Regions from separate parts of the Bacillus sp. PK5-006 genome, predicted to be linked through region 1. Evidence: predicted binding sites of a transcription regulator. Region 1 holds the regulator's gene; the other holds the start of a gene.
The links. Region 1 encodes Rex, which represses fermentation and respiration genes when NADH is low (regulators of the CRP and FNR family bind a similar motif). Its sites were predicted from a motif close to TTGTGAAATATTTCACAA; they were not measured.

Region 1 (5,395 bases):
ATATTGATCGGTTAGCACATGAAGGAGAGCCGACAATTAAGCTTCCTCGTGCATGGCTTGAAGAAGGGTCTTATCACTTTAGCTTCAGTGGTTTAAAATCAGCTGTGATCAATACCTTACACAATGCGTCACAAAAGGGAGAAACGATTGCCCCAGAGGATTTGGCCGCAAGTTTTCAAGCAAGCGTCATTGAGGTGCTTGTTGGGAAAACATTGAAAGCGGCTGAAGCCTATGGCGTGAAGCAGGTCGTTCTAGCTGGAGGAGTCGCTGCCAATAAAGGACTAAGAAAAGCTTTAACCTCAGCATTTACGAAGCTGCCAGAAGTGAAAGTCATTATTCCGCCATTATCTCTTTGCACAGACAATGCAGCCATGATCGCTGCCGCTGGAACCATTGCGTTTGAAAAAGGAATCAGAAGCGATATGGCGATGAATGGCCAGCCAGGATTGCCGCTAGTCTCATATGAATAAAAACTCCTGTGGATGACAGGGGTTTTTATTTTTTATGAAAGCGATTTATTCACATGTAAACGTTATATATCCACAATTGTTAGAAAATTTTGTTTTAAAATGAAGAGGATGTGTATAAATATGATCTTTTTTGTGGATATGTGATTAAAACTCTGTGGATAAAGTGGATAAGTCTAATGTGTTTAAGAATAATCAAGAAGTTATTGTGGGTATCATTGTGGATAATAAATTTTCTTTGAAAGAAAAAGAGTACCTTTTAGGGCACTCTTTAAGCTTCTGAAAGCTCTTCCCACTCCGCAAAAAGTGATTCCAGCTCTTGATTGAGCGTATCATTTTCTGTTTGAATGGATTGGACCTTCTCGTGATCTTGAAAAATATTAGGATCACATAGCAGCTGTTCATTTTCACCGAGCTTGTCTTCGACGACAGCAATGCGTTCTTCAATTTCTTCGATTCTGCGCTGCTTTTGTCTTTCTTTCTTTTTCAGTTCTTTTTCTTCCGCATAAGAAAGCTTTGCCTTTTCTGCTGGCTGTGCAGCTTGTTTTTTAAGCGGCTCATTTTCTTGAAGTGCTTCCAGCTCTAATTGTTCATTTTTCTTTTCAAGATAGTAGTCATAATCACCGAGATATTCTCTTGTTTCTGTAGGCGACAGCTCAAATACTTTCGTAGCAAGACGATTGATAAAATAACGATCATGCGAGACAAATAAGATGGTTCCTGGATAATCGATTAGTGCATTCTCTAAAATTTCCTTACTATCTAAGTCCAGATGGTTTGTCGGCTCATCAAGAATAAGAAAATTGGCTTTTTGGAGCATCAGCTTTGCCAGTGCAAGGCGTGCTTTTTCTCCACCGCTTAATGCATGGACAGGCTTTAAAACGTCATCACCGGAAAAAAGGAAGTTTCCTAAACATGTCCGAATTTCTTTTTCATTCATATGAGGATAGTCATCCCAAAGCTCATTGAGCACTTTTTTCGAGGATGTCAGTTTGGCTTGCTCTTGGTCATAGTAGCCGATCGTGACATGAGATCCAAAAGTGATGTCGCCTTTTACTGGTGTTAATGTGTTCGTTAACGTTTTTAAAAGGGTTGATTTCCCGATCCCGTTAGGACCAATGAGTGCCACACTATCCTCGCGTTTAATCTGAAAAGAAAGAGAGGATAGGAGCGGTGTTTTTTCATCATAACGAATATCGAGATCATGTACCTTCAGCACATCATTGCCGCTTTGTCTCGTAATATCAAAATGAAAGTTTGCGGATTTTTCGTCACCTAAAGGCTTATCTAAACGATCCATTCGTTCGAGCTGCTTGCGTCTGCTTTGAGCGCGCTTTGTAGTTGAAGCTCTTGCCAGGTTGCGATCCACGAAATCCTGAAGCTTTGAGATCTCTTCTTGCTGCTTTTCGTATAGTTTCATATCCCGCTCGAGCTGCTCTGCTTTCAGCTCAAGATACTTACTATAGTTCCCTGCAAACTTTTTCATCGAAGTTCTTGAGACTTCATAGACGTGGTTTACGACTTTGTCTAAGAAATAGCGGTCATGGGACACGATGAGAATGGCACCTGTATAATTTTGCAAATACTGCTCCAGCCATGATAAGGTATCAATATCTAAATGGTTGGTCGGCTCATCCAGAATTAAGAGTTCTGGTTTCATTAACAAGAGCTTTCCAAGCGCTAGACGGGTTTTCTGACCGCCGCTTAAGGATTGGACGGTTGTCTCATCTTCAAAATGACTAAAGCCGAGTCCATGAAGAATGGAGCGGACATCTGCTTCATATTGATAGCCGCCTTGATCTTTAAATTCCTGCTGAAGCCTGTCATAGGTTTTCATAAGGGCTTCCAGCTCAGAACCTGTGGAGGAAGCCATTTTCTCCTCAATGGTTCTCATCTCTTGTTCCATTTCTTTTAAATGATCAAAAACCGATAATAATTCGTCTTTTAGCGTACGTGTAGACGTTACATCGGTATGCTGTGCTAAATAGCCGATCGATAGGTCTTTTGGTTTGATGATCTCACCTTGCTCGTAAGACATTTGACCGGCGATGATTTTCAAAAGCGTGGATTTGCCTGCGCCGTTACGACCTACAATGGCAATGCGATCCCTTGCTTTGACTTCCAATTTTATATTCGTTAAAACGGTATCAGCGCCAAACGATTTGGACAGCTGATTCACTTGTAGAATCATCATGTAACTTCACCTCTGCTATAATATGTTAAGTGTAGCTTATCAGCAGTAAACCGGCAAATGTTACATACAATCGCCATATTCAAATGAAAGACAGATAGGAAAAAATAGTGTATCATTTGAGTGAGGGAGCGTTGAAAGATGAGTCAATTTAGCCACTTTAACGAACAGGGAAGAGCAAAGATGGTCGACATTAGTGACAAATCGTCTACAGTGAGAACCGCCGTTGCTGTTTCAAGTGTTCGTATGATAAAAGAAGTGTTTCATAAAATAGAGCAACGTGAAATTGGAAAAGGAGATGTGCTGTCTGTTGCACAGGTTGCTGGCATCATGGCAGCAAAGCAAACATCTACCATCATTCCAATGTGTCATCCGCTTGCACTAAAAGGCGTGGATATCTCCTTTAATTGGGAGGAAGACGGAAATGCGCACATCCTGAACATACAAGTACAGGTAAAAACAAAAGGAAGTACGGGTGTGGAGATGGAAGCGCTCACTTCTGCTTCAGTATGTGCACTGACCGTTTACGATATGTGCAAAGCGATTGATAAAGGCATGATCATCGGTCCTACCTATCTAATTGAAAAGACAGGCGGGAAAAATGGTGATTTTCACAGAGCATCTGATATTTAAGTTGGAGGACCTTATATGAATATAGATCAGTCAAAAATTCCACAAGCGACAGCCAAACGTTTGCCGCTATATTACCGTTTTTTAAAAAATCTGCATGCATCAGGAAAACAAAGGGTGTCATCAGCTGAGCTTAGTGATGCAGTCAAAGTGGATTCTGCCACCATTCGCCGAGATTTTTCGTACTTTGGTGCACTTGGGAAGAAAGGGTATGGCTATAATGTCGATTATCTCTTGACCTTCTTCAGAAAGACCCTTGACCAAGATGAAATGACCAATGTCATGCTCATCGGTGTCGGGAATTTAGGGACTGCTTTTTTACACTATAATTTCATCAAAAATAATAATACAAAAATTTCAATGGCTTTTGACGTCAATGAGAGTAAAATAGGAAGTGAGATAGGCGGCGTGCCTGTCTATGATTTGGATAAGCTTGAAGAGCATGTTCAAGAGGTAGGAGATATCCCTGTTGCGATTTTGACAGTACCTGCCGTAGCAGCTCAATCCATTACAGATCGTTTGATTGCCCTTGGCATCAAAGGAATCCTTAACTTTACGCCGGCTCGATTGAATGTGCCGGAACACATTCGAATTCATCATATAGATTTGGCGGTTGAACTTCAGTCTCTTGTGTATTTCTTAAAGCATTACTCTGTTACGCAGGAGGACTGACGAAAAGGGGTAAAGGGGGTGGAGCAAATGGGTCCGATCGGTCCTGGGAGTTTGATTCTGATTGCGATTGTAGCGCTCATTATTTTTGGGCCGAAAAAGCTTCCTGAATTAGGAAGAGCAGCAGGAGATACATTACGTGAATTCAAAAATGCCACAAAAGGCTTAGCTGATGATCAGGAAGAAAAAAAGAAAAAAGAAGATCAGTAGAATAGGATGAGCTTCATGAATGTCAAAGATATGCCGCTTATGGAGCATATTGTGGAACTGCGAAAACGTTTAGTGATCATTGCGATGTTTTTTGTCGCCTTTATGGTGGCTGGTTTTTTTCTCGCTAAGCCGGTCATTGTGTATTTACAAAATACCGATGAAGCGGCAACACTCACGCTGAACGCATTTAAGCTTACAGATCCACTGTACGTGTTTATGCAGTTCGCATTTGTCATTGCTTTGGTTTTGACGTGTCCCGTTATTTTATATCAGCTGTGGGCGTTTGTGAGTCCTGGCTTATATGAGAAAGAAAGAAAGGTGACACTTGCTTACATTCCGATTGCACTGCTTTTATTTTTGAGCGGTGTGGCTTTCTCTTATTTTATTTTGTTTCCGTTTGTCGTCGACTTTATGATGCGAATGTCGAATGATTTAAATGTAGAGCAAGTCATTGGGATTCATGAGTATTTTACATTTCTGATGCAGTTAACACTTCCATTTGGCTTTTTGTTTCAGATGCCCGTCGTGTTGATGTTTCTCACAAGACTTGGCATCATCACACCGATGTTTTTATCAAAAATACGAAAGTATGCCTATTTTGTCCTCCTTGTCATTGCCGCACTCATTACACCGCCAGAGCTTGTTTCTCACCTCATGGTCACCTTGCCAATGCTCGTTTTATACGAAGTGAGCATTATCATTTCAAGAGTGACCTACCGCAAAATGCAGCAAACAGAGGAGAAAGAAAGTCACTATGTCTCATAAAAAAGCATCATGATCCAATGAGGGATCACGATGCTTTTTCTATTGCGTAAGAAATTGATTGATCGCATGAAAGAGGTGCTCATAATAGGCGGGCTCATGCTGGACAAAATCATGAACACCCACTTCGATGCTTTCCTCACGTCGTTCTTCGTTTGCATCAACTTGAAAGCCCTTGATTCGAATTCTTTCACATGTTCCTGTTAACAGCTGCTGTGCATCAAGCAGCTTGGCTCTGTACAGACCAGCGACTTCTTCTTTCTGTAGATAAACTTCCATGTGCTCTTCTTGATTCATATAAAGGTACACATGGCAGAACTCACGGTCGATGAACGAAGGCATATGGATTTCATCCTGTATGAGACCTGCAAAGGTGAGGTCCTCAAAAGGGATAGAAAGACCAAGTTCTTCCTCTACCTCTCTCAAGCCATCAGAAGGCTGTTCATCTGCGAGAAGATGGCCCGCT
Region 2 (5,395 bases), 320 kb from region 1:
TGTAATATGTCTGCTAAACAGCCCTGTCAGCATGACCGCAATCAGAATGGCGGTCCCCGTTGCACTAATGACATCAATTTTAAAGATCGCATCAATAGGTGTTTCCGTTTGTGCAATTGGTGGTAATTTCACAATTTGCTGATGTAAAAATGGCATTTTCACTAAAATGGTCGTCCAGTTAAGCGGTCCTCCTACAGCAAACAATGCTTTAAATGCCGGCAGACTCCATACCGTAATAACAGCAGTTAAAATATAGAACGGAGACCATGCTTTCAGTATTTCAACGCCGCGATACGTTTGTTTCTGTTCAATATCTGGCGCTCCTTCTTCACGATAAATGTGTTTTGGCTGCCATTTCCGAAGAAATAAAGCCAAAACTCCCATACTTGCTAAAGCAGAAATAATATTGGCAAGCTCAGGACCCATCGTCACCATTGTGACAGCTTGCAAAATAGCATAGGTACCACTCACAACAAGCAAGGCTGGCAGAGTTTCTTTGATCCCTTTCAATCCATCTACAATCAGAATGAGGAGAAACGGAATACAGAATGAAATAAATGGGATCGTATATACAAGGGTTTGAGATAACGCAAGCGGCGTCATATTGCCCATTTGCGCCCCTGTAATCACCGGAATGCCTACAGCACCAAATGCACCAGACGCAGCATTGGCAATTAAGCAGAGCATCGCAGCTTTCAGCGGTTTAAACCCAAGCTCTGTTAAGAGAGCGGCACTGATCGCAATCGGTACACCAAACCCAGCAGCGCCCTCTAAAAATGCGTTAAAACTAAAACCAATTAATAAGAGCTGAAGACGTTGATCTTGAGAGATTCCTGCAATACTAGATCGAATGACATCGAACTTACCAGATTTCACGGCAATTTTATAGAGCCATACCGCCATGATGACGATATATCCAATCGGCCACAGCCCATTAGATATACCGAGCAGCACAGCAGATAATGCTTTTTCAACTGGCATATGAAAGAAGAAAACAGCTGTTACAAAACTGACGATTAAGGTAAAACAAGCGGCTAAAACACCTTTTAGCTTAAAAACGGTTAATGCAAGAAGAAAAAACAAGATTGGAAGCATTGCCACCAATGCACTGACGAATTCATTACCAAACGGATCATATATTTGCTGCCACATAGTGATTCATCCTTTTCTGCTCAGATAGGTTGCTTTTGATTGATTAAAAATGAGGAGCCAAAATCTCTTTTAACACATTTACACTGTGTGCAAATTTTTCTTTCTCCGTATCATCCAGAGCAAGCTCCATCACTTCTGTTGCACCATTTCGATTCACAAGGGCTGGTACACCAATGTAGACATCTTCTGCTCCGTACTCTCCATCTAAGTAAGTGCTGACAGTTAAAATGCTGTTTTCATTGTGCAGGATCGCTCTTGTAATGCGGGCTAAACTCATTGCTACGCCGTAATAAGTAGCGCCTTTTTTCTCAATGATTTGGTAAGCGGCATGACGAACATTTTCCATGATTTCATCTAAGTCTTCTTGTTTGTATTGCTCATTTCTCTTCATTAATTCTGTAATTGGTACACTTCCGATATTCGCATGACTCCAAACAGCAAGCTCTGTATCTCCATGCTCGCCAATGATGTAAGCATGCACGTTGTGTGCCGCTGCTTCAAAATACTCACTAAGCATGTATCTAAATCTTGCCGTATCAAGCGTCGTACCACTGCCAATCACTCGTTCTTTTGGAAGTCCACTGAATTTCCAAGTCGCATATGTCAAAATATCGACTGGGTTTGTGGCAACTAAGAAAATGCCATCAAATCCACTTTTCATTACGTTTTCTACAATGCCTTTAAATATATTTAAATTTTTCTCAACAAGGTCAAGTCTTGTTTCACCTGGCTTTTGGTTTGCACCAGCACAGATACAGACGATATCTGCATCCTTACAATCCTCATAATCTCCATACCATGTATTCACAGGATGCGGGGCAAATGCTTTTCCATGGTTTAAATCCATCACGTCACCCATTGCTTTGTCTTGATTCAAATCGATGACAACCAATTCATCTGTGATTGCTTGATTTATTAATGTAAAGGCATAACTGCTGCCGACGAAACCTGCTCCAATAAGGGCTACTTTGTTTACTTTTTCGTTTGTCATTTATCTCATCCTCCTGAGTAAAACTAGGCTGTTTTTCTTATGTGAAGTATTTCACATTCATATTGTGCAACATTTCACAAACTTTTGCAAGGGGACTGCTCAAAAAAAATATGTAGCGAATTTGTGAACACATTTATTGTGCTTTCAAAGCGCTGGCTCCATACATATTTCCACAAGAAAAAAGCTGCCAAACACTCGTCGGCAGCTTCCTACATTCATATTTAATAAGGTCCCCAGTTGATCATGACCCCGATACAAATAAATACAAGACCGATGACAAACCAAATGAGGGCAAGCGGCACCATAAAACGCAGCCACTTTACATAAGGTATACCACTTGCAGCAAGCACAGCCATCAATACACCAGAAGTCGGATTGATACAGTTGACTACCCCTTCGCCAAGCATCACTGCTTCTACAGCTACCTGTCTTGTGATACCCATTAAATCAGCGAGCGGCGCAAGAATCGGGATAAAGACAACAGCTTCTCCTGATCCTGATGAAATCAAAAAGTGAAGAAGCGCACTCGCAATATACATCCCGATCGCACCAGCGATTGGACTAAAGCCTGTCAGCATACTCGCCAAGCCATTAACCACTGTATCAAGCAGCTTCCCGTTTTCTAAAATGACCGAAATACAGCGTGCCATCCCAACAATAAGTGCGCCGTATACAAGGCTTTGGCACCCAATAATAAACGTTTTCGCAATATCATTGGCCGCTAAACCGCCGAGCAGGCCAGCAGCGATAGCCATAAAAATGAACACACCCGCCATTTCCTTATCGGTCCAGCCAAGCTGAAGTGCGCCATATAAGAAACCTCCAAGTGACAATCCGCACACTGCTAAAATCAGCTTATGTCTGCCAGTAAATGCAGGCTTGTCCACAGATTCCGCATCGGCTCCGCCAAGCCCCTTAGCAGGAAACCATTGATCGCCAAGAATGCTTCCCTTTTCTTTATTCTTCAGACGTCTTGTATATAAATAGATGTACACAATACTAGAAATAAGAAAACAAAGATAAATAATGACACGCAGGCCAATGCCGGAAAAGATCGGCAGCTCTGCAATCGTTTGTGATAAACCTAATGGAGATGGAGATAAAATCGTTGCGTTAAATCCTGCATAACAGCCGATGTATATGACAGCCGCTCCTGCTACAGCATCCCATTTCAAGGATCGTGCTACAATGATGCCGATTGGAATAAATCCAATGACAGAGTTCACGACAATTCCGGTCGTTCCAAGGACTGAAAATAATCCCCCAACAATACAAATAAACAATAATTGCTTCGTTTGAAACCGGCTGATGACATGGTGAATCATCCCGTTAATAGCACCTGTCTTCTCCAAAATGGCAATGGTTCCGCCTGTAAATAGAATCAGAAAAATAATAGAAGAGGACCCTACCATTCCTTCTTGTATCGCTGTAAAAAAGCCAACTGGACTCACTGGTGATTGATCAATACGGTGATAGCTGCCAGGAACGGCTGTTGTGATCTCCCCAGATGTCTTTCGGTCAAACTCACCCGCTGGTACAAAATACGTTGCTATTGTACAAATCAGTGCAATCATAAATAAGAGAACATACGCATCTGGCATTTGAAGTTTTCGTTTTTGTTTCTCTGGTGCTGATACTGTCGCTGTTTTCATGTGTCAAAACCCCTTTGTCCCGATCAGAATTTCACTTAATTTTCAGAATAATCAAATGATGTGTTATATTATAAACACTGTTGATATTTAAGAGCAATATTATTTCATTAAAATAATGTTTTGGCAGATTATCTGTCAGCAAGGAGGCTTCTCATGACAACTTTGACAAACGAAATGAAACAAACCGTGACAGACATCTTTGAACACTTGCATGCCCACCCAGAAATCAGCTGGGAAGAAACAGAAACGACCGCTTATATTGAAGATATATTGAAAAAATTGGGCTGCAAAACTCAAACATTTGACGACTGTACAGGGGTGATCGGTGAAATTGGAGAAGGCGCACCAGTGGTCGCTGTGAGAGCTGATATTGATGCACTTTGGCAGGAAGTAGATGGTGAGTTTCAAGCCAATCATTCATGTGGCCACGATGCACACATGACAATGGCTCTTGGCACCTTCATGGCATTAAAGGAAAAAGAACGACCGAACGGCACGATCCGTTTCATCTTTCAGCCTGCTGAGGAAAGAGGCGGCGGTGCGCTGAAAATGATTGAAAAAGGTGTGCTCGCAGATGTCGATTACTTATATGGCGTACATGTGCGCCCAATTCAAGAAACATTAAACGGACGCTGCGCTCCTGCTATTTTGCACGGATCAAGTAATCATTACGTCGGCACCATTATTGGCGAGGAAGCGCACGGCGCACGCCCACATCTTGGCGTCAACGTAATAGAAGTGGCTTCAACTCTAGTGCAGAGACTCGCGCATATCCATGTCGATCCAAGAGTCGCGCATTCTGTCAAAATGACCAATTTACATGCTGGCGGGGGCAGCTCAAACATCATCCCAGGGAAAGCTTCTTTTACATTAGATGTAAGGGCGCAAACAAACGAAGTAATGGATGAGCTAGAAAAAGAAATTGAAAGAGCGGTTCATTCTGTAGCGGATGCCTTTGGCGCTTCCATTACACTTTCAACAGACCATCGTCTGCCTGCCGCCACCTTAAATGAGGAAGCTGTCCAGATCATGTCTCATGCAATTGAACAGGTTTTAGGTAAAGAGCAGCTTGATCCCCCGATTGTCACAACAGGTGGAGAGGACTTTCACTTTTATGCAGCAAAGCTTCCGCATATCAAATCCACGATGCTCGGTTTAGGCTGTGATTTAAAGCCTGGTCTTCATCATCCGTATATGACCTTCGACCGCTCTGCAATCTTTACCGGCATTGAGATTTTGACCGAAGCTGTCTATCAAACACTCCAGCAGCATTCATCATAAATGAAAAAGCCACCCGCCTTCTCATCAAGCGGGTGGTCTGCTTTATATTATGCATTCAGATCTGCCATGGCTGGAACGTTGATTTCTTTTACGCAAGATACCCTTGATAAATGAATCACACATCTCGCAAGCTCCACAATATCCTGGACAGGGATTCTCGTTTCATCATATAGAGTGATGGCCTTTTCGGCTCCATCCTCATACGGAACCTCCGCCGCCAGCTCTCCTGGATTGATACAGGTGACGGATATTTTATCTTTCCTCACATGCTCTCTCAGTGCATTCACAATTCCGCGCAGGCCAAATTTAGATGCAACAA

Region 2: a site for Rex is predicted at 2,183-2,200, ahead of M1D84_RS17420 (L-lactate dehydrogenase). Genes of this name have one in related genera too.

Annotation. Positions count from the first base shown of each region.
Region 1 is NZ_CP096414.1:3,110,202-3,115,596, reverse strand. It holds gene tsaD (tRNA (adenosine(37)-N6)-threonylcarbamoyltransferase complex transferase subunit TsaD) at 1-470, shown strand, start outside; gene M1D84_RS15970 (ABC-F family ATP-binding cassette domain-containing protein) at 739-2,661, opposite strand; gene moaC (cyclic pyranopterin monophosphate synthase MoaC) at 2,800-3,291, shown strand; gene M1D84_RS15960 (redox-sensing transcriptional repressor Rex) at 3,307-3,960, shown strand; gene M1D84_RS15955 (twin-arginine translocase TatA/TatE family subunit) at 3,988-4,167, shown strand; gene tatC (twin-arginine translocase subunit TatC) at 4,174-4,932, shown strand; gene M1D84_RS15945 (NUDIX hydrolase) at 4,972-5,395, opposite strand, start outside.
Region 2 is NZ_CP096414.1:3,428,696-3,434,090, forward strand. It holds gene M1D84_RS17415 (L-lactate permease) at 1-1,152, opposite strand, end outside; gene M1D84_RS17420 (L-lactate dehydrogenase) at 1,196-2,143, opposite strand; gene M1D84_RS17425 (YfcC family protein) at 2,365-3,795, opposite strand; gene M1D84_RS17430 (M20 peptidase aminoacylase family protein) at 3,949-5,076, shown strand; gene M1D84_RS17435 (SDR family NAD(P)-dependent oxidoreductase) at 5,124-5,395, opposite strand, start outside.